Regions from separate parts of the Dysosmobacter acutus genome, predicted to be linked through region 2. Evidence: a T-box and tRNA genes for the amino acid it is inferred to sense, from the RefSeq annotation. Region 2 holds a T-box; the other regions hold tRNA genes.
What was found. A T-box is a leader RNA that pairs with one kind of tRNA and senses whether it is charged. The one in region 2 lies ahead of leuS (leucine--tRNA ligase), so its partner is inferred to be a tRNA-Leu.
Positions count from the first base shown of each region.

Region 1: it encodes a tRNA-Leu, which carries the amino acid that the T-box ahead of leuS (leucine--tRNA ligase) is inferred to sense. The anticodon was not compared.
Region 3: it encodes a tRNA-Leu, which carries the amino acid that the T-box ahead of leuS (leucine--tRNA ligase) is inferred to sense. The anticodon was not compared.
Region 4: it encodes a tRNA-Leu, which carries the amino acid that the T-box ahead of leuS (leucine--tRNA ligase) is inferred to sense. The anticodon was not compared.

Region 1 covers NZ_JAHLQN010000001.1:1,041,028-1,046,528, forward strand. The annotation lists gene KQI82_RS05010 (methylated-DNA--[protein]-cysteine S-methyltransferase) at 1-278, opposite strand, end outside; gene KQI82_RS05015 (hypothetical protein) at 531-1,004, opposite strand; gene KQI82_RS05020 (helix-turn-helix transcriptional regulator) at 1,265-1,465, opposite strand; gene KQI82_RS05025 (DUF3796 domain-containing protein) at 1,455-1,814, opposite strand; tRNA gene KQI82_RS05030 (tRNA-Leu) at 2,014-2,100, opposite strand; gene KQI82_RS05035 (FG-GAP repeat domain-containing protein) at 2,316-3,656, shown strand; gene KQI82_RS05040 (response regulator transcription factor) at 3,673-4,359, shown strand; gene KQI82_RS05045 (EcsC family protein) at 4,411-5,226, shown strand; gene KQI82_RS05050 (sensor histidine kinase) at 5,205-5,501, shown strand, end outside.
Region 2 covers NZ_JAHLQN010000001.1:2,284,939-2,290,439, reverse strand. The annotation lists gene nadD (nicotinate (nicotinamide) nucleotide adenylyltransferase) at 1-418, shown strand, start outside; gene KQI82_RS10950 (LCP family glycopolymer transferase) at 411-1,949, shown strand; gene rsfS (ribosome silencing factor) at 1,965-2,324, shown strand; T-box leader at 2,380-2,612, shown strand; gene leuS (leucine--tRNA ligase) at 2,673-5,096, shown strand.
Region 3 covers NZ_JAHLQN010000001.1:2,505,720-2,511,220, reverse strand. The annotation lists gene KQI82_RS12090 (arsenate reductase family protein) at 1-74, opposite strand, end outside; gene KQI82_RS12085 (NAD-dependent protein deacylase) at 119-829, shown strand; tRNA gene KQI82_RS12080 (tRNA-Leu) at 1,022-1,106, shown strand; tRNA gene KQI82_RS12075 (tRNA-Leu) at 1,146-1,233, shown strand; tRNA gene KQI82_RS12070 (tRNA-Leu) at 1,300-1,387, shown strand; gene KQI82_RS12065 (response regulator transcription factor) at 1,652-2,329, shown strand; gene KQI82_RS12060 (sensor histidine kinase) at 2,332-3,312, shown strand; gene KQI82_RS12055 (ABC transporter ATP-binding protein) at 3,416-4,183, shown strand; gene KQI82_RS12050 (ABC transporter permease) at 4,176-5,501, shown strand, end outside.
Region 4 covers NZ_JAHLQN010000001.1:932,276-937,776, reverse strand. The annotation lists gene ftsH (ATP-dependent zinc metalloprotease FtsH) at 1-2,047, shown strand, start outside; gene KQI82_RS04465 (helix-turn-helix domain-containing protein) at 2,220-3,482, shown strand; gene KQI82_RS04460 (pyridoxamine kinase) at 3,546-4,394, opposite strand; tRNA gene KQI82_RS04455 (tRNA-Leu) at 4,506-4,590, shown strand; gene KQI82_RS04450 (hypothetical protein) at 4,557-4,895, shown strand; partial or broken gene KQI82_RS15935 (cupin domain-containing protein) at 5,005-5,148, shown strand; gene KQI82_RS04440 (bifunctional diguanylate cyclase/phosphodiesterase) at 5,254-5,501, opposite strand, start outside.

The DNA of each region.
Region 1 (5,501 bases), 1.2 Mb from region 2:
GGAATCTCCCGGAGAAGCTCCCAGATCAGCTGGCGGAACGGACTGCCGGCGGGGCGCAGCGGGAGCTCATGACAGCTGGGCCGCTGGCCGGCAAAGTATCTGTCCAGCCACTCCTTTGCGGCATTCAGAACCGGCAGGTCATCGGCCGGAACCAGCTCTTCGGTCAGGGAGCCCCCATAATACTTCTGCCCCTCCAGCCAAAGACCTGCCAAGTGGCTACCGTCGCACGCAAGGGTGAGCGTCCCCACAGGGGATGGGTATGTAGTGGAATGGTACATGGCAACCTCCCTGATCTGCCGCGCCTGCTGCGGTGGGCTGCGTCACGGGAGCTTTCCCGGTGCGCGGGCGCGTTCGTATTAAAGCTTCTTTGCGTATTATAGCAAGTTTTCCCGAAGTTGTCCCGCTGATTTCGACGGTTTTTGAAAAAAGGCGGCAAAAAACGGCAGCGGATCAGGTGTCCCGTCCGTTGCCGCTTTTCATTTTTGTCTGCCGGGAGGTCCGCCCGAAAATCAAGGGCAGCCGCGGAGGAATCAGATGTCGGATACCCGGGTGCGCCAGGCAACTTCCAGATCCAAATCCTTTTTCAGCTTTTCGTTTTCCGCCACCAGTTCGTCATAGTGGCGGCTCTGGACGTAGTATTTGACAAAGCCGAAGGTAGCCTCCTGGAACTCCTCATTCGAGTATTCGGGAAGCAGGGAGCCGTTGATCCGTCTGAGCCCCTGGACGGAGATGGTCACGAGGCGGCGGTGCTTTTCCGAAAGCTGGATGATCTTCAGCGTCTCGGGGATCTCAAGCTTCAAATCATAGATTGCGTTCACCATTTCCAAAAGCCGGCGCTGCTCGGGCTTTGCCGAGACGACCACGCCGTACTTTGTAAACAGGTCCTTCAAATAATCAGCGGAAACCGTCTCCCGGGTGATGGTTCCTTTGCCGATTCCGGAAAACATGGTGTCGGACAGAGAAAAGCCGACATATACCTCGTTGCCTGTCTGAGGATAGCCCATGATCATTACCTCCCGATATTTTCAAAATTACTAAGGCGGGGCTTTGCTATGCATTTATTATAGCATGACTTGCGCAAATTTCAACAGTCGTTTGCGTAAATTTACACGAAACATTTTTGCGCGTCTCATATCGCTGTGGAAATAACGACTGCCGCATTGGTACTTTATGCGGCGGGGAGGTCCGCAAATCACCCTGCGGGCGTTTTTTCCGGATCAATGGGATGCCCAGGCATAAACGGCGCCCCATGGAAGGCGTCCCGCTACTCTTCTACAGTAAATACTTCCTCAATGGATGCGTGAAACACTTTTGCGATATTCCATGCCAGGACCAATGAGGGATTGTACCTGCCTTTTTCAAGGTTTCCAATGGTTTCTCTGCGCACGCCCACCCGTTTGGCTAAATCCTCCTGGCTCATGTCATATCTTGCCCGATACTCTTTTATACGATTTTTAATCATCATTTGCCCCCTTTTGTTCTTTCCACTCCAATGCAAGCAGAGCAGCGGTAAACGCAAGGATTGCAGCCGCATAGCTCAGCCCAAAAGCGGTTGGGACGGCTTTGACGGCACCGAAAAGAAATGAACAGGCAAACATAAACGGGACAAGAGAAATCATTTCCGCCATGAATGCAAATGTGGCGGCTTTTTGAACATTGAGCCGAAAAAACTCATCAGGGATGACCCAGAAATAGCGAAGATAATAGGCAAACCCCAAAAATCCATAGAGCCCTTCATTTTCCGTTGTCCACCCCAAAACGGCTATCAATGCCAAAAGAGATAAAAAGCCCAGATAATTCAGTCCATGTCTCATAAAACAGCCCTCCAAATAATGTGATATATTTCACTCTTTATGATAAATATTTACCACAATTATTTTCGGAAGTCAAGCGTTTTGTGTCTTAGGCGCGCCCGCCCTGCGGAGTGAAATTTCAACCGTCCGGGAACCGGCAGGCTTTTACCATCGCGGAGCAATAAGAAAACGCCCCGCAGCTATATAAGCTGCGGGGCGTTGGTGCCGGTGGCCGGACTCGAACCGGCACGCTGTCGCCAGCGGTGGATTTTGAGTCCACTACGTCTACCAATTCCATCACACCGGCAGATGAACGGTGTTATTATACCTGAAAGAAACCACAAATTCAAGAGGAACTTTTGAAAAGATGAGCCTGTGCCGCAAGGGGAATCTCCACAAAAATGAACAAATGAAAAACTCCTTTGAAAAACAGCAAAAAAGCTACACAAACAAGAAGCAATGTGCTATCATATACAAGTTAAAATATGTCCTGAAAAGGAAAGGGGATTGCCAGTGGGCCGTATGATGAAAAAATGCTGGATGGCTGCCATTTTGCTGGCAGTCACCTTCTGTTTGTCGGGGTGTTTGTTCAACGCCTCGGTGGAGGAGCTTTACAGCCTGCCCCAGCTTCCTCCGGAGTACACGGCGCTGAGAGAGCGCATTGACGCCATCATGGCCGGGGGCGGGGAGTACGCCGCGCCCCAGTCGGGCAGCAACATCCAGCCCGTACAGATGGTGGATCTGGACGGGGACGGGGAAGAGGAGGCGCTGGCCTTCATGCGCAGGAGCGCGGACGAGCGGCCGTTAAAGATCTACATCTTCCGGTCCGTGGGCGACTCCTATGAGGAGGCGGCGGTGATTGAAGGCAGCGGCAGCGCCATTTACAGCATCTCCTATACCGATATGAACCAGGACGGCATGCAGGAGCTGATCGTGGGGTGGCGCGTCAGCACGGAGCTTCAGGCGCTGACGGTTTATTCCTTGAAGGATTTCCAGCCTGTGGAGCTGCTGCGCAACACCTATTCCCGCTACGCGGTGCGGGATCTCAATCAGGATGGGATGCAGGAGCTGGTGATGATCCGCTCCGACGACCAGGGAAACACGGTGGCGGACTACTATGTCTGGAACGATCAGACGCTGGTTCAGCGCCCGTCCGCCAACATCTCCGTCTCCATCGCCGAGCTCTCCTCGGGCCGCGTCCGCTCCGGCATGCTGGAAGGCGGCGTCCCGGCCCTGTTTGTCACCGGGGTGGAGGACTCCCTGTTCCAGGTCACGGATATCCTGGCGGTGAAAAACGACGAACTGGTGAACATCACCATGAACAATGCTACCGGCGTGTCCACTGAGATTTTCCGCTACCAGCCCCTGTTTCCCACGGACATCGACGGAGACGGGCTGACGGAGGTCCCGGCGCCCTTTGACCTTGCCGGCTGGGGCAGCACCGACGCATGCTACTCCATCAACTGGAGAAGGTACGACATCAACGGATCGCCCACGCTGGCCATCAGCACCTACCACGACGCGGCGGACGGGTGGTACCTCATTCTGCCCGAGGAGTGGAAAAAGCGGGTGACGGTCTCGCGGGACGACAGCGATCCGGATGAGGTCGCCGTGACCTTTGCCATCCAGGGCAGCGATACGGAGCTCTATCAGGAATTCCTGAAGATATATGCCATCAGCGGTAGCAGCCCGGAGTACAGGATTACCCAGGGCAGCCGTTTTCTGCTCAGCCGTCAGGCGGAGACCATTTTCGCGGGGGAGCTGCTGGACGCCAACGAAAGCTGGGAGTTCGGCATCACGGAGGACGAACTGCGTAGCAGCTTCAAACTGATTGTCACCGAATGGGCGTCGGGAGACGATTGATGAAAGGGAGGCAGCCATGAAAAAAGTATTGGTTTTGGAAGATGAGTCCAGCATCCGCAGCTTTATCGTCATCAACCTGCGCCGTGCCGGATATGAAGTGGTGGAGGCGGAGAGCGGCGAGGAGGCGCTGGAGCGTCTGAAGGACAACCCGGATACCAGGGTCGCGCTGCTGGATATCATGCTCCCCGGCATCGACGGGTTTGAAGTGTGCCGCAGGATCCGTGCAACCAACACAAAAATCGGCATCATCATGCTCACCGCCCGCTCTCAGGAGATGGATAAGGTGACGGGCCTGATGACCGGCGCCGACGACTATGTGACCAAGCCCTTCTCCCCTGCGGAGCTCACCGCCCGGGTGGACGCCCTGTTCCGCCGGGCCGGCGGCGGGGCGGACGAGCAAAGCGGTGAAATCCGGCAGGAGCCGTTTCTGCTCAATACCCGCAACCGCACGCTGGAGAAAAGCGGGGAGCGGATCAAGCTGACTCAGGTGGAGTACTCCATTATGAAGATGTTCATGGAGAACCCGGGAAAGGCCCTCTCCCGGGAGGAAATCCTGGATATGGTCTGGGGCCGGGACTACTTTGGCGAGCTGAAGATCGTGGACGTGAACATCCGCCGTCTGCGTCTGAAAATCGAGGACAATGTGACCAACCCCACCTATATCACCACCGTGTGGGGATACGGGTATAAATGGGGCTTTTAAGCGTGGAGCAGAGCCGCCGGGCCGCAGCTGCGGAGCGGTATATAGGAGACAATGGCCAGTAAAAAGACGGTATGGGAGCAGGAGTACGCCCGGCTTTGGAAGCGGGAGAAGCGGTTTTTGGAGCAGAATCAGACCCAGCGCACGCCTTATCTGAACCGCAGGCTGGAGACGGTGGTGCCGAAAACGCTGCAAAAGACATTGGAATCCGCTTTTGAGAAGGCGTTTTCCACGGTGCTTGAAAAGGGAACCGGACTGATCGAGGGAGTCAGCGGCAGGCGGAAGCGGGAGCGGGAGTACCTGCTGCGCCGCTATGCTGCCCAGCTCCAGCCGGACCGCCGGTCGCTGCGGGCCTTTTCCCGGGCAGCGGCGGGGGCAGGGCGGAAAAATCTGCTGCTCTCCGGCGTGGAGGGCGTGGGGCTGGGCCTGGTGGGTGTGGGTCTGCCGGATGTGGTGCTCTTTACGGGAGTGCTGCTCAAAAGCCTCTGTGAGCTTGCGGTGAACTACGGCTACCCCTGGGACGGGAATGAGGAGCGCCGGTTTGTGCTGGAGCTGATCCCCACGGCTCTCTCCTGCGGAGAGGAGCTGAGGGCGGGAAACGCGGAGCTGAACCATTTCCTCCAGGAGGGGGAGTGGACCGTGCCTGTGCCCCAGGAGGAGCTGCGGCGCTCCGCGTCGGCGGCCCTTTCCCGCAATCTCCTGTACATGAAGTTCCTCCAGGGAATTCCGGTGGCAGGCGCCGTGGGAGGCGCCTGGGACGCGGTGGTCCTAAAGCGGGTACAGCGCTATGCGGAGCTGAAGTACCGCAGGCGGTTTTTGCTGGATTGGAAGAGAAAGGAGGGTGAGTCATGGAGTACTCCGAACACATGAAAAATATGAAAAGCACCCTCCAGATTCGGGGATTGCGCCAGCGCTGGGTGGTTAATACCATTATGCCGGTGCTGATGATGGTGGTGCTGACCGTGTGCCTCTTTTCCGCCAGCGTCACAAGCTATTACTTCAGCACCATGCAGAACACCCTGCGTTCCAAGGCAAAGGCGGGCGCCGACTTTGTCACAAGCTATTCGCTGAACAATTACATGCAGTACTATCAGATCGCCAACAGCTATGCCGAGGGATTTGAGGATAAGGACCGGCTGGAGCTC
Region 2 (5,501 bases):
CTGCACCAAGAAACTGGATATCCAGGAGCAGCTGGAGCTTTGCAGCCGTTATGGCGTGGAGCTGGACGAACTGGAGCGCAACGCGCTGAAGCTGATGCATGCCAAGACCGGGGCGGCCATTGCCAAGTACGTGTTCGGCGAGCCGGAGGAGGTGGTGGAGGCCATCCGCTGGCACACCACCGGAAAAGCGGAGATGAGCGTGCTGGAAAAGGTGTTGTATCTGGCGGATTACATTGAACCCAACCGGGATTTCCCCGGAGTGGAGGAGCTTCGTGAGGCATGCTACCGCAGTCTGGACGAGGGACTGGAGATGGGATTGCAGATGACGGCGGACGAGATGAACCAGCGTGGCAACCCCATCCATAAAAATACGCTGGAAGCGCTCAGCGAGCTGAAAGGAAAGAACGGGCGTGGATAAATACCAAGGTAAGCGGGTGGGTCAGAAAAGCCCCAGGGGGCCAAAGAAAAAACTGACCAAGAAGCAAAAGTGGATGGTGGCGGGCGCGGCGGTGTTGGCCGTGGCGCTGGTGCTGCTGATTGCCTATATGCTTCTCTTTGTAAGGCCGGAGGTCCCTGGAGCGGGCAAGCAGGAAAAGGAGCAGGAGGACCCGGTGAGTTCCGAGGAGGGCGTGCAGCCCAAGGCCACCGGAGAGCGCAAGTCCAAGGACTACTATACTATTCTGGTGTTAGGACGGGATACCGGGGGCGGCGGCAACTGTGACACCATGATGCTGGCGTCCTATGATGTGACCAATCAGAAGATGACAGTGATGAACATCCCCCGCGACACCATGGTGAACGTCTCCTGGGACGTGAAAAAGATCAACTCCGTCTACAACTTCTACGGCGGCGGGGAAAAGGGCATCGACGCGCTCTACAAGGAGATTTCCCAGCTGGTGGGCTTTGTGCCCGATTACCGGGTGATCGTGGAGTGGGAAGCCGTGGGCAAGTTAGTGGACGCCATGGACGGGGTCTATTTCGAGGTGCCCCGGGATATGGATTATGAGGACCCCTATCAGGACTTGTCCATTCACATCAAAAAGGGATATCAGAAGCTCACTGGCGAACAGGCCATGGGCGTGGTCCGGTTCCGGGACGGGAAAAACGGGTATAATAACGGCGACATCGGCCGCATTGAGACTCAGCAGAATTTTCTCAAGGCCGTGATTTCCCAGCTGCTTCAGGTGAAGAACCTGACAAAAATTGAGAAGTTTGCAAAAATCTTTACCGAGTGTGTGGAGACGGACCTGACCTGGCAGAACCTCTTCTGGTTCGGTAAGTCCGCCATTGTGGGCGGTCTCTCCATGGACAACGTGAACTTTGTCACCATGCCCTATAAGGGAGTATATGCCTGGAGCCGCAGCTATAAGCAGACCCTCTCCTATGTGGTGCCGGTGGCCGACGAGCTGCTGGAACTGGTCAACAACTCCCTCAGTCCCTATGTGGAGCCCTCCAGGATGTCTGAGCTGGACATCATGTTCGTCAACTCCGACGGCAGCATCGGCTCCACCACCGGACGGGTGGAGGACGCCAAGGCGGCGGTCCCGCCTGTCACCTCCTCCGGAGAAGGGACCACGCCTCCGGAGACAGGCGGCGAGACGACCTCACCCGAGACCGGTGGTGAAACCACGCCTCCGGAGACGGGCGGGGAAACGGTGCCGCCAGAGACAGGGGGAGAGACAATGCCGCCGGAAACGGGCGGGGGAACCACGCCCCCAGAGACGGGCGGCGAGACGACGCCTCCTTCCACCGGCGGGGAAACCACGCCTCCGGAGACGGGCGGCGAGACGACGCCTCCCTCCACCGGCGGGGAAACCACACCTCCTGATACAGGCGGGGAGGTCATGCTGCCTCCCTCCACCGGCGGGATCGACAATTGGCCGGTACCCGGCGAACCCACACAGCCGGCCCAGTCCGCGGGAACTCCGGCGGATTCCATGGCCGCATAGAAAGGAAGAAATGGAATGACCCCAAAAGAAATTGCATTGGCTGCCGCCGCCGCATTGGACAGCAAAAAGGGCGGAGACATCAAAGTCCTTGAGATCACAGACCTGACCACACTGGTGGATTATTTTGTCATTGCCACCGGCACCTCCAACACCCAAATCTCCGCCTTGTGCGGCGCCGTGGAGGAAAAGCTGACAACCCAGGGGGAGGAGCCTTTGCACAGGGAGGGCTACCGGGACGGAACCTGGGTGCTGCTGGACTACGGCAGCGTGGCAATCCACGTGTTCTCCGAGGAGGCCAGGGAATTCTACTCCCTGGAGCGGCTCTGGAGCGACGGCAAAGAGGTGGATTTGACCGGCGTGCTGACAAAAGAGTAAGCGAATTCAAAGAGTGCTCTTGACAAAAGCTGCAAACCTCCGTAGAATATTCCTGTTAAAGACGTTGAAGGGAAGAAAGACGGATACGACGCCTTCAGAGAGCCGGCGGCCGCTGCGAGCCGGTGGGGAGTTCCGTGTATAACTGATCCCGGAGTTTTCCGTCCGATGCCTCTGGCCTAAGATGGAACGGTTTGGCCCCGTTACCGGCTGAGATCCTTTGGATCACTGAGGGCCGTCCGGGCAACCGGCGGCTGAATCAGGGTGGTATCGCGTATCAACGCCCCTGACCAAATGGTCAGGGGCGTTTTATTTAAGAGAAAACTTTCATGAATATGAGGGAGAAGCGCAATGAAATACGATTTCACAGCGATTGAAAAAAAGTGGCAGGAGAAGTGGCTGAAGGAAAAGACCTTCGCCGCGGTCAACGGCGATGCTTCCCGGCCCAAGTTCTACGGCCTGGTGGAATTCCCCTATCCCTCCGGACAGGGTCTCCACGTGGGACATGCCCGGCCCTATACCGCCATGGACGTGGTGGCCCGGAAAAAGCGGATGGACGGTTATAACGTCCTCTTTCCCATCGGCTACGACGCCTTTGGCCTGCCCACGGAGAACTACGCGGTCAAAAACCACATCCATCCCGCCAAAGTGACCCATGACAATGTGGCGAACTTCCGCAAGCAGCTCCAGATGCTGGGCTATTCCTTTGACTGGGATCGGGAGGTCAACACCACCGATCCGGACTACTACAAGTGGACCCAGTGGATTTTTCTCCAGCTCTATCAGAAGGGCCTGGCCTACAAGGCCTCCATGCCCGTGAACTGGTGCACCTCCTGCAAAATCGTCCTGGCCAACGAAGAGGTGGTGGAGGGTGTGTGCGAGCGCTGCGGAGGCGAGGTCATCCGCAAGGAGAAGAGCCAATGGATGCTTGCCATCACCAAGTATGCCGACCGCCTGATCGACGATTTGGACGGCCTGGACTTCATCGAGCGGGTCAAGACCCAGCAGAAGAACTGGATTGGCCGCAGCGAGGGCACCGAGGTGGACTTCACCACCACCTCGGGCGACACCATGACGGTCTACACCACCCGCTGCGACACCCTTTTCGGCGTCACCTACATGGTGCTCTCCCCGGAGCATCCTTTCCTTGAAAAGTGGAAGGATCAGCTGAAAAACTGGAGGGAAGTGGAGGCTTACCGGGAGGAGGCCGCCCGCAAGTCAGACTTTGAGCGCAGTGAGCTGAACAAGGAAAAGACCGGCGTGCGCCTTCAAGGCGTGGCCGCTGTCAATCCGGTGAACAACACCGAAATCCCCATCTACGTCTCCGATTACGTGCTGATGAGCTACGGCACCGGCGCCGTGATGGGCGTGCCCGGTCACGACCAGCGCGACTGGGAGTTTGCCACCAAGTTCGGCATTCCCATCGTGGAGGTGGTGAAAGGCGGCGACATCACCAAGGAGGCCTTTGCGCTGAAGGACGATACCGGCATCATGGTCAACTCCGGCTTTTTGAACGGTCTGACGGTGAAGCAGGCCATCCCCGCCATGAAGGAATGGGTCACCAAGCAGGGCATCGGTCATCCCAAGACCAACTACAAGCTCCGCGACTGGGTCTTCTCCCGTCAGCGCTACTGGGGCGAGCCCATTCCCCTGGTCAACTGCCCCAAGTGCGGCTGGGTGCCCCTGCCGGAGTCGGAGCTGCCGCTGCTGCTGCCGGAGGTGGACTCCTATGAGGTCACCGACACTGGCGAAAGCCCCCTGGCCAAGATGACCGATTGGGTCAATACCACCTGCCCCTGCTGCGGCGCTCCGGCCAAGCGGGAGACGGACACCATGCCCCAGTGGGCCGGGTCCAGCTGGTATTTCCTGCGCTATATGGACCCCCACAACGATAAGGCCCTGGCCTCCAAGGAGGCGCTGGACTACTGGTCCCCCGTGGACTGGTACAACGGCGGCATGGAGCACACCACGCTGCATCTGCTCTACAGCCGCTTCTGGCACAAGTTCCTCTACGACATCGGCGTGGCGCCCACATGCGAGCCCTATGCCAAGCGTACCAGCCACGGTATGATCTTAGGCGAGGGCGGCGAAAAGATGTCCAAGTCCAGGGGCAATGTGGTGAATCCCAATGACATTGTGGATCAGTTCGGTGCCGACACCATGCGCACCTATATCATGTTCATCGGCGACTTTGAAAAGGCCGCGGCCTGGTCCACCCAGGCGGTGAAGGGCTGCAAGCGTTTTTTGGACCGGGTGTGGAACCTGGCCGAGGCGTGTACCGATTCCCTGGAGCACACCCCCAAGCACGAAGCCGCGCTCCACAAGGCCATTAAGAAGGTCTCCGACGACATTGAGGCTATGAAGTTCAACACCGCCATCGCGGCGATGATGGCGCTGGTCAACGACTTCTATGCAGACGGCTGCACCAGAGGCGACATAAAGACGCTGCTGCTGCTCCTCTCTCCCTTCGCCCCCCATATGGTGGAAGAGATGTGGGAGAACCTGGGCTTTGCCGCCGCCGAGGGTAAGATGGCCTGTGAGATGCCCTGGCCCGCCTACGACGCCGCGAAGACCGTGGCCGCCTCGGTGGAGATGGCGGTGCAGGTTAACGGCAAGCTCAGGGGCACTGTGATCGTGCCCACCGACAGCGCCGAGCAGGATGTGGTGAACGCCGCCCTTGCGGTGGAGCGGGTGGCCAAGGCCGTGGAAAACGGAACGATTGTGAAGACCATTTTGGTGAAAAACAAGCTGATCAACCTGATCGTCAAGAGATAAGATAATATCCGGCCGGAGGTTTTGAGCCTCCGGCCGGGTACTTTTCCGGAGGGGTATACTGAAAAGGGCCCGGACACACAATGGCGGGAATTTGAGATATCATTTTCACATAAGCGCCGATACTATGCCTGATAAAGTGGCCTTCGCCGAAATAAATAAAAAGAACCCCTGCACTTTTGGTGTAGGGGTTCTCCCGTTCAAATCACAGTATATCAATCAGATGAAACTGCATATCAAGCAAAGTGCGATGCAATAATTGCAATGATACATACCAAAGTCACTCCGCCGCAAAAAACGAATATCGCTTTTCTGAGCTTTTTATCCGCTTTTACAGCCATATCTATCTTATCTGAAAAGATTGCAAGAAAGATTGCGGGGATTAAAAACCACCAATATATTTGCATA
Region 3 (5,501 bases), 220 kb from region 2:
CGCCGCTCTTTGAACCAGCGCTCCGCCTTTTTTGTGTCAAAGGATTTACTGGAACCGAAAATTTGAATATTCATCCGCAAGTCTCCTGTCTGCATAGATTAAAAGGGGGTCAAATCAAATGGACGAAAGGATCAGAAAGCTGAAAGAACTGGTGGAGGGCTCTGACAATATTGTGTTCTTTGGCGGCGCCGGAGTGAGCACGGAGAGCGGCATTCCCGACTTTCGCAGTGTGGACGGGCTGTACCATCAGCAGTACAGGTACCCGCCGGAAACCATCCTCAGCCACACATTCTACAAGCAAAATCCAGAGGAGTTTTTCCGCTTTTACCGCAGCAAGCTCCTGTGCCCGGGGGCAAAGCCCAATGCGGCCCACCGCAAGTTGGCGGAGCTGGAGGCAAGGGAAAAGCTGAAGGCGGTGATCACGCAGAACATCGACGGCCTGCATCAGGCCGCGGGAAGCAAAACCGTGCTGGAGCTCCACGGCAGCACGCTGCGCAACTACTGTGAGCGGTGCGGAAAATTCTACCCCATGGAGGCGATCCTCCACGGCGAAGAAATCCCCCGCTGCACCTGCGGCGGACGGATCAAGCCCGACGTGGTGCTCTATGAGGAGGGGTTGGACAGCACCACGCTGACCGATGCGGTCCGATGCCTGACGGATGCGGAATTGCTGATCATCGGGGGAACCTCCCTGAGCGTCTATCCCGCGGCGGGGCTGGTCCACTATTTCCGGGGCCGAAACGTAGTGGTCATCAACAAGACCGCGGTAGGCGGTGAAGCGGACCTGTTCATCGACCGGCCCATCGCCGAAACCCTGGCTCAAATATAGGGAACGGCACCACTTTACCACAGAGAGGCTCTTTCGGCAACACGGTATTGTCTTTTTCCTGATGGATGCGCGGCCCTCCGGTCCTGCCGGGCCGGAGGGAAAATCTTTCAAAAAGAACCGCAAATTATGGTTGACAAAGCGGCGGCTACTCGCTATAATAATCAAGCAGTCGTTTTTTGGAAGCGTTGATCTGCGAGTGTGCTGGAACTGGTAGACAGGCACGTTTGAGGGGCGTGTGTCGAACGACGTACGGGTTCAAGTCCCGTCACTCGCACCATCTGCTCTTTCCGGCGACAGGGCGACAGGAAGTTTATACGCGCGAGTGGTGGAATTGGCAGACTCGCTAGATTCAGGTTCTAGTGTGCATTACGCACGTGCGGGTTCAAGTCCCGCCTCGCGCACCAACTCCCATCGGAGAGAAATTCTTCGGTGGGAACCATTTTGACCTTTTATAAACTGCATATCGATACGCGCGAGTGGTGGAATTGGCAGACTCGCTAGATTCAGGTTCTAGTGTCCATTACGGACGTGCGGGTTCAAGTCCCGCCTCGCGCACCATATCGGAGCAAGCGAAATGACGCTTGCTCCGATTTTTTAAGTGCAATCCGCTTTGCGGGACTCTCCGCTGCATCATCGGCCCTGCGGGTGGGGTCGACGAAAACGGGCCGGAAGAAAACCCACAGAACAGCTGATCTTTCGCAACAGGCAGGAGCAGATCTGCTCCTGCCTGTTTTTTTTTCAGCCGGCACAGGGGAAAATTGCAATTCCAGGCAAAACAATGTACAATGGCGGTACTGCGCGGAAGGGACAGGAGGGACTCACTTGGAAGGATATCGGATTTTAATTGTGGAGGACGACGGCGTCATTGCCCGGGTGATGGAGGAGCATCTGAAAAGCTGGGGATACACGGTCCGCTGTGTTACGGATTTTGAGCACGTGCTGGAGGAGTTTGCCGCCTTTGATCCCCAGTTGGTGCTGATGGACATCTCCCTGCCCTTTTTCAACGGCTATCACTGGTGCGCGGAGCTGCGCAGGGTGTCCAAGGTGCCGGTGGTGTTTATCTCCTCCGCCTCCGACGACATGAACCTCATTATGGCGGTCAATATGGGAGGGGACGACTTTCTGCCCAAGCCCTTTGAGCTGCCGGTATTGACGGCAAAGGTGCAGGCGCTGCTGCGCCGTACCTACGACTTCGGCGCTCCGGCCCATGTGCTCAGCTGCGGAGGGGCGGTGCTGAATGTGTCGGACTCCTCGCTCAGCGCCGGGGGCAGACGGGTGGAGCTGACCCGCAACGAGCTACGGATATTGCAGCTGCTGATAGAGAACCGGGGCAGGATCGTCAGCCGGGAAACCCTGATGGTACGGCTGTGGGAGTCGGATGCCTTTGTGGATGAAAACACGCTGACGGTCAATATGACCCGGCTGCGGAAAAAATTGGGGAGCGCCGGCCTTTCGGACCTGATTCAGACCAAAAAGGGCGCCGGCTATCTGGTGGAGTGAGTATGCTGATTTCTTATATCAAGCGTCAGTACAAGCTGATTTTGATGCTGGCCCTGTTCGCCGTCGTGTTCGCGTCGGTCTTTGCCCTCTACGATCTGCAGGCGGAGGCGGTCTTTTACGCGGCCTCCCTGTGCCTGCTAATCGGGCTTGTGCTCTTCTTTGTGGGGTACCGGCGGTATCTGCGCACCCATCGGGAGCTCAAGCGGCTGCTGGCGAACGTGGAGGAGCTCTCCTTCTGCCTCCCACCGCCCCAGGGCGCGCTGGAGGCGGACTACCAGGCGCTGGTGCGCTCCCTCTGCCAGGACAGGGCCCGGATTGTAGCGGAGGGAGAGGACAGAAGCAAAGACATGCTGGACTATTTTACCCTCTGGGTCCACCAGATTAAGACGCCGGTGGCAGCCATGAGCCTGCTGCTCCAGACGGAGGAGGCCAGCCGGGAGGCGATGGGCGCGGAGCTTTTGAAGATCGAGCAGTACGTGGAGATGGTGCTGACCTATCTCCGGTTGGGCGGCGACTCCACGGACTATGTGCTGCGCCGGTGCAGTCTGGACGAGCTGGTCCGCGCCTGCGCGCGCCGGTATGCAAAGCTGTTTGTGCTCAAAAAGATATCCCTGCGTTTCGACGAGACGGGACGCAGCGTGCTCACGGATGAGAAGTGGCTCTCCTTTGTGGTGGGGCAGCTGCTCTCAAACGCCATCAAGTATACGCCGGAAGGCGGCGAGGTCCGGGTCTATGGAGACGGGCAGACGCTGGTGGTCTCGGACACGGGCATTGGAATCCGGGAGGAGGACCTGCCCCGTGTGTTTGAAAAGGGGTTTACAGGGCAAAATGGGCGGGCGGAGAAAAAATCCACCGGCATCGGGCTCTACCTCTGCCGGAGGATATTGGACAAGTTGGGCGGTTCCGTTTCCATCGTGTCCCGGCCGGGGAAGGGGACCATTGTCCGGGTGCTGCTGCCGGAGGGGAAGCAGGTTTTGGAGTAACCTTGCAAAAGTGTAAGATTGGGGGCCGGAGTGTAAGCCAAAGCGATGGCAGCACAGTCCGGCCCCATGCTATGATGGTCAGGAACAAAAGGAGGAGAACGATATGTCACTTTTGGAAGTCAGCCATCTGCGAAAAGTCTACACCACCCGCTTTGGCGGCAATCAGGTGGAGGCGCTGCGCAACGTAAATTTCTCCGTGGAAGACGGGGAGTACGTGGCCATCATGGGCGAGTCCGGCTCCGGCAAGACCACGCTGCTGAACATTCTGGCGGCCTTGGACCGGCCCACCTCCGGAGAGGTGTTTTTAAACGGCAAGGCGCTCTCGGACATCCGGGAGCGGGATATGGCAACCTTCCGCCGCAGCAACTTGGGCTTTGTGTTCCAGGACTTCAACCTGTTGGACACCTTTTCCATCCAGGACAACATCTTTCTGCCCTTGGTCCTGGCGGGCAAGGACTATGACCTGATGCAAAAAAAACTGGCCCCCATTGCCGAAAAGCTGGAGATCACGGAGATTCTCACCAAGTTCCCCTACGAGGTGTCCGGCGGCCAGAAGCAGCGCTCGGCCGTGGCCCGGGCTCTGATCACCGACCCCCAGATCATCTTGGCCGACGAGCCCACCGGCGCCCTGGACTCCAGGGCTTCGGACCACCTGCTGGACCTTTTGGGCCAGGTCAACGAGAGCGCTCAGACCATCCTCATGGTGACCCATTCCATCAAGGCGGCCAGCCACGCTAAAAGGGTGCTCTTTTTGCGAGACGGCGAGGTGTACCACCAGCTCTACCGGGGCGGCGAAAGCCAGGAGTCCCAGTTCCGGCGGATATCCGATACGCTGACGCTGCTGGCACAAGGCGGTGACCTCCATGCGTAAAAGCGGCTTTTATCCCCGTATGGCCGCGGTGAATCTGGCCCGGAACTGGCAATTTTACGGGCCCTACCTCTTCTCCTGCGGCGGTACGGCGGCCATGTTCTACATCCTGTGCTTTCTCACCTGGAACGATCTCATCGACTCGGTCCGGGGCGCGGCCTACCTTCAGTCCCTCATGTATCTTGGATGCATCATCGTGGCGCTCTTCGCGGCGGTGATCCTGCTCTACGCCAACAGCTTCGTGATGAAGTGCCGGCGGCGGGAATTAGGGCTTTACAACATCCTGGGCATGGAGAAGCGGCACATTGCCCGGGTGATGGTGTGGGAGACGCTGATGAGCGCCGCCGCGGCCATGGTGGGCGGACTGCTGGCCGGGATCGTGCTGTCCAAGCTGATTTTGCTGCTGCTTTTGAAGTTGGTGCGGATCCCGGTGGCCATGGGCTTTGAGATCAGCCTGCCGGGCATAGGATACACGGCGGCGCTCTTCGCGGCGCTGTTCCTTCTGACGCTGTTGAGCAACCTGTTCCGCCTGGGCCGTTCCCGCCCCATTGAGCTGCTCCACAGCACAAGCGTGGGTGAGCGAGAGCCCAAAACCAAGCGGCTGCTGACGTTTGTCGGCATCCTGAGCCTGGCCGGCGGGTACGGCATTGCCCTGAAGGTGCAGGATCCGGCGGAGGCGCTGGTCTTCTTTTTCGTGGCGGTGCTCCTGGTGATGTTAGGCACCTACTGCCTGTTCACCGCCGGCTCCATCGCCCTGCTCAAGCGGCTGCGGGCCAACCGGGCCTTCTATTACCAGACCAACCACTTCACCGCCGTGGCCGGCATGTTCTACCGCATGAAGCAAAACGCGGTGGGCCTTGCCAACATCTGTATTCTGGCCACCATGGTGCTGGTGACGGTCTCCTCCACCGTGTGCCTCTATCTTGGCATGGAGGATTCCCTTGACACCATGTTCCCCCACGATATTGAGGTGACGGAGCATCTGGCCGGCCAGGGAACGGACCCGGAGGGAACCTTTGCAAAAGTGCAGGAGGAGGTGGCCGCCTCAGGCCGGAAGGTGGAGTACCTGAGCTATGATACGCTCACCACCCTCAGAGGATGGCGCAGCGGCGGCACGGTGGAGTTTGCGGCCTCTGATGGGATTTTTACAGAGTTGGAGATTTTTACGGCCGATGAGTACGGCCGCCTGACCGGAGAAACCGTCTCCCTGAAGGAGGGAGAGGTGCTGGTCCACTCCACGGACCAGGCCCTGCCCGGGACTCTGAGCGTGGGCGGGCTCCCCTTTCAGGTCAAAGGCCGTCTGAAGGCTTTTACGGAGGAA
Region 4 (5,501 bases), 1.4 Mb from region 2:
GCTGCTGCTGACCGTGATCTTCAGCTACACCGGCTCTTACATGAACAAGAGCATGGACGCCTCCGCGCAGATCGAGATTGAGTACAGCGAATTCATCCAGATGGTGGAGGACGGCCATGTGGCCGGCGTAGAGCTGGACGACAGCACCGGACTGCTGCTGGTCACGCCGGAGGATGGATACACCTACACCGACGCGGACGGCAACGCCCATGACAAGAACTACCAGCTCTATACCAAGCAGCTGGAGTCCAACGACACCACCCTTGCCTTTTTGCGGGAAAACGGCGTGGAGCGGTATAAGTCCGACTACGTTCCTCAGATCAGTCCCATTCTCACCTTCCTGATCTCCACCATTGTTCCCTTCCTGCTCATCATGCTGCTGCTCTCTTTGTTCATGCGGGTGATGATGAAAAAGAGCGGCGGTGGCGGCTTCGGCGGCATCGGCAATGTGGGCAAGTCCAACGCCAAGGTTTACATGGAAAAGCAGACCGGCGTCACCTTTAAGGACGTGGCGGGCCAGGATGAGGCCAAGGAGTCCCTGACGGAGATCATCGACTTTCTTCACAATCCCCAGAAGTATACGGAGATCGGCGCAAAGCTGCCCAAGGGCGCGCTGCTGGTGGGCCCTCCGGGCACCGGCAAGACGCTGCTGGCCAAGGCCGTGGCGGGCGAGGCCAACGTGCCCTTTTTCTCCATCTCCGGCTCCGACTTTGTGGAAATGTTCGTGGGCGTGGGCGCCAGCCGTGTCCGCGACCTCTTTAAGGAGGCCAGCAAGGTGGCGCCCTGCATCGTCTTCATCGACGAGATCGACACCATCGGCAAATCCCGCGACAACCGCATGGGCGGCAACGACGAGCGGGAGCAGACGCTGAACCAGCTGCTGGCGGAGATGGACGGCTTTGACCCCACCAAGGGCGTCATCCTTCTGGCCGCCACCAACCGTCCGGAGGTGCTGGACCAGGCGCTGCTGCGGCCGGGCCGCTTTGACCGGCGCATCACCATCGACCGGCCCAATCTGGCCGGCCGCCTGGCCACGCTGGAGGTCCATACCCGCAACATCCGCCTCAGCGAGGATGTGAATTTGAAAAAGGTGGCCCTTGCCACCGCAGGCTGCGTTGGCGCGGACCTTGCAAACCTGGTGAACGAGGCCGCCCTCCGGGCCGTCCGCCTGGGCCGCAAGGCCGTCAATCAGGAGGACCTGCTGGCCGCCTTTGAGCTGGTCATCGCCGGCACGGAGAAAAAGGGCAGCGTCCTCACGGAATTTGAGAAAAAGTTAGTGGCCTATCACGAGGTGGGCCATGCCATGGTGGCCTACAAGCAGAAAAACACCGAGCCGGTGCAGAAGATCACCATTGTCCCCCATACCCAGGGCTCTTTGGGCTATACGCTGCTGATGCCCGAGGAGGACAAGACGGAACTGCGCACAAAGGACGAGCTGATGGCCAAGATCACTGTCTCCATGGGCGGCCGCGCCGCCGAGGAGGTAGTGCTGAACACCATGACCAACGGCGCCTCCCAGGACATCCAGGACGCCACCAACGTGGCCCGGAACATGGTGGCCATGTTCGGCATGAGCGAGGAGTTCGGCATGATGGCCCTGGCCTCCCGGCGCAACCAGTATTTGGACGGCGGCTACGGAATGGACTGTGCCCAGGATACCGCCGCGGCCATGGATAAGGCGGTCAAGCAGATTCTGGACCAGTGCTACAAGCAGGCGGTGGAAATTTTGAAGGCCAACCGGGAGGATATGGACAAGGTGGTAGCCTACCTGCTGGAGAAGGAGACCATCACCGGCGGCGAGATGGTGGCCATCCTGGAGGGCCGGGACCCTGAGCAGGTGGAGGATGCCTATGCCTCCACCCATCCCCGGGGCGGCGAGATTGAGCCGGCCGCCAGAAAGGTCCATATGATTTCCCAGAAGATCGAGGCGCCGGAGGAGGTCAGTCCCGAGTCGGAGGTTTCGGACGAGGAACCGGCGGAGGAAGCGTCCGGCACAGCGGAGGAGGGGACATCGGAGCCCCCCCAAACCCCGGACCGGCAGCAATAATCAAAAAGGCGCGCCAAATGGCGCGCCTTTTCCATCTTTTCTTTTTCCACAGCCCCTGCGTCCCAATGCATTCAGCCTCTGCTAACCGGAGGTTGACAAAAATCAACGGCCGGTTGGTGGCCTTTTTCCCCCGCTCCCTGCTATACTCCATGGTGTAAAGGAGGTCGCCCGAATGACCATTGGACAGAGAATCGCACAAAAGAGAAAAGAGCAGAACCTCTCCCAGGAATCCCTGGGGGATGCGCTGGGCGTCTCCCGGCAGGCCATCTATAAATGGGAGAGCGACGCCACGCTGCCGGAGATTGAAAAGCTGATCGCCATGAGCCGCCTGTTCCGCGTATCCGTGGGATGGCTGTTGGGCGTGGAGGAGGAGCTTCCTTCGGACCTCCCGCCGGCTGAGCTGACAGACACCCAGCTGAAGATGGTGGAAGAGATTGTGGAGCGGTATATCCAGGCCCAGCCTCCGGCAAAAAAGTCCTCCTGGGGAAAGTGGGACGTGCGCATCCTGTTCGCCCTTTGCGGCATCCTGCTGGCTCTGCTGATGGGTATGAACAGCCGGGTAAAGCAGTTGGACAGCAATTACGACAGCCTGCAAAACTCCATCTCCCGGGTGGAGCGGAGCGTGGACAGCCAGATCGGAGGCATCTCCGGCCGGGTGGAGGAGATTCTGAAAGCGCAGAACAGCCTCACTGCCGACTATGGAGCGGAGATTGCCAGCGCGGATCTGAAGGAAAACCGCATCACTTTCTCCGTCCACGCCGTGCCCAAAACCTATACGGAGGGAATGTCCGTGGAGTTCTCCATCGACAACGGCACGGACAGCGTCTCCTACATTCCCGGGGAGAGGGCAGCAAACGGCGGCTTCACCGCCACGCTGGCCTGCCGCCTTACGGACAGCATCAACATCTCCGCCGTGTTCACCTCTGCCGACGGCACCCGCCAGACTCAGCTCCTGGAGCGCTTTGGCGACCTGTATACCAGCACCCTCCCCGCCGTGGATCTGATGACCTATGACCATCTGCTGTATCAGAAGGTGGATGAGAGCGGCCGGATCCCCCTGCCGGAAACCTATGTCAGCACCCGGCCGGCCTTTTCCGTGTACGCCGTCAACGGCGACATCGGCCAGTCGGAGATTGGCTCGGTGCGGGTGGGCCTATTTAAAAACCGCAGCCTGATCGCATGGCTGGAGCCCTGCGATCAGCCGGACAGCTTTCACGGCGACCTGGAGGATTTCTCCTTTTTCCGTCTGACGGGAGGAACCTATATCACTATGACAAAGGACTCCGATCAGCTCTGCTTTGCCGCCGTGGTGACGGATGAGTACGGCCGGGAGCTGGTGTACAGCGACATCCCCTACATCCTTCAGGATGGGGAGCTGACCTGGCCCAATACTTCGGACATCAGCAACCACGATCCCGCCGACTGGCGGTATTGAGCGCTGCACAGCAAAAAATGCCGCCGGAGCACTGCTCCGGCGGCCCTTTTCACAAGTTCCGGTTCATCCCCTGTGCAGCTTCCACAGCAGCGGCTCAAAATCCACTCCCTCCCGCACCGGCAGGTTCTGGGGCGCCGAGTAAGCCGCGCAGTCGCGCACAAATTCCACCGCGTCGGACACGGCTTCCATCAAGCCGCGGCCTCTCACCAGCGCACCTGTCAGAACGCTGGCAAACACGTCTCCCGTCCCGTGAAACTCCCTGGTCTCAAAGGTGGTCTGAATGATCTCCGTCTTTCCGCCGCGCGCGTCAAAGCAGGCGGCGCCGATCTTTGCGGGTTCCAAAGAGACGCCGGTGAGCACCACGGACCGTCTCCCGTTCAGGCTCAGTTTCTCCACGCATCGGCAGTATCCGTGCGCATCGGTGCGCAGCGCTTCATAGGGAACTCCCAGCAAAAAGGCCGCCTCCGTCAGATTGGGGGTGATGACGTCCGCCAGCGTGGCCATCCGCGCCATGGCGTCGCACATGGCCGGCGTGTAGGTGGCATAGCTCTGCCCGTGGTCCCCCATCACCGGGTCCACCACGACCACAGTGGACTCGTCCCGGCGAAAGGTTCGGATGAACTCCGCCGTGATCTCCATCTGCCGCTCACTGCCCATGAAACCGCTGTAGATGGCGTCGAAGCGCAGCCCTAACTCTCTCCAGTGGGCCGCCACCTTGGGCATCTCATCGGTCATATCCAAAAAGGTGTAGCCGGTGAACCCGCCGGTGTGGGTGGACAGAAAGGCCGTGGGCAGCGGACAGCACTGAACGCCCATGGCGGAGAGCACCGGGATCGCCACGGTGAGGGAGCAGCGGCCAAATCCTGACATATCGTGGATGGCGGCAACGCGGGGAGTTGGCATTTTGTTCATCTCCAAATACAATCAAATTGTTTTTATTATACGTTGTTTTTTTCTGTTGTTCAAGCAAGGAAACTGTGTTAAAATAGCCAAAGATAGCCCGGCTTCCCGCCGTGCCGGCACGCGGGCATGATGGAATTGGTAGACATGCGAGATTTAGGTTCTCGTGCAGCAATGCGTTGGGGTTCGAGTCCCCATGCCCGCACCACCCACCGCAAGCGCCATGGCACTTGCGGTGGGTTTTTCCATTTTACAGCGTGCCAGGATGCTCCGCCCTCATTTTCAGTTGGAAATGGGGGCGGAGCATTTATCTGGTTTGGCAGCGGCCACATAGACGCCGCAATGGTGGGGGGCCTGGGCGGAAACGCCTCAGCGCCGGTGGGGCTTGTGGGGGTGTGGCTGGCGATGTGCGCGGAGCTCTGCATACGGGTCGTTTTATTTCTGATCCGCCTGCTGCAGGGAAGGTGGCTCACCCTTCCGGCTCTGACCAGCCATGGCTCCGAAACCCAATGAGTCCTTTCTCCCCGCCTTTTTTCCATTTCACTTGGTCTTCTCAAAATTTCTCAAAATCGAACTGTCTTGTACAAGCGAAAAGCATTGACATGATCAGCAGGGCACCTTTGAAATCCACTGTTCCGGGGAGGAGCCCATCATCCTTCACGAAAATGACAGCATCTACCATACACCGGGCACACTCCACCGCTTCTGCAACCCCGGCGACACCGACGCAATGGCGATCTCCATCCTGTCCGACGTCATTTACTGATGCCGGTTTTACAGCCTCCGCCCCCCTTGGGCGGCGGAGCGGGTCTTCAATCAATAAAGAGCCGTCACGTGAACGTGACGGCTCTTTTCCATTTTTATCCGGTTTTCATTGGGCGGCGGAAAATTCCCTGGCCCACTGTTCAAACTCCGATACTGGGCGGGGCTTGGAGAACACATAGCCCTGAATCATGTCGCATCCGATGCCGGCAAGAAAACTCACCTGGTCCTCCGCCTCAATCCCCTCCGCCACGGTCTGTGCGCCGATCTCCTTTGCAAGCCTCACAATGGAGACAATCAGCTTTCTGGCCTTCGGCGCGTCGATGTCCAGGAAGAACCGGCGGTCCATCTTGATCA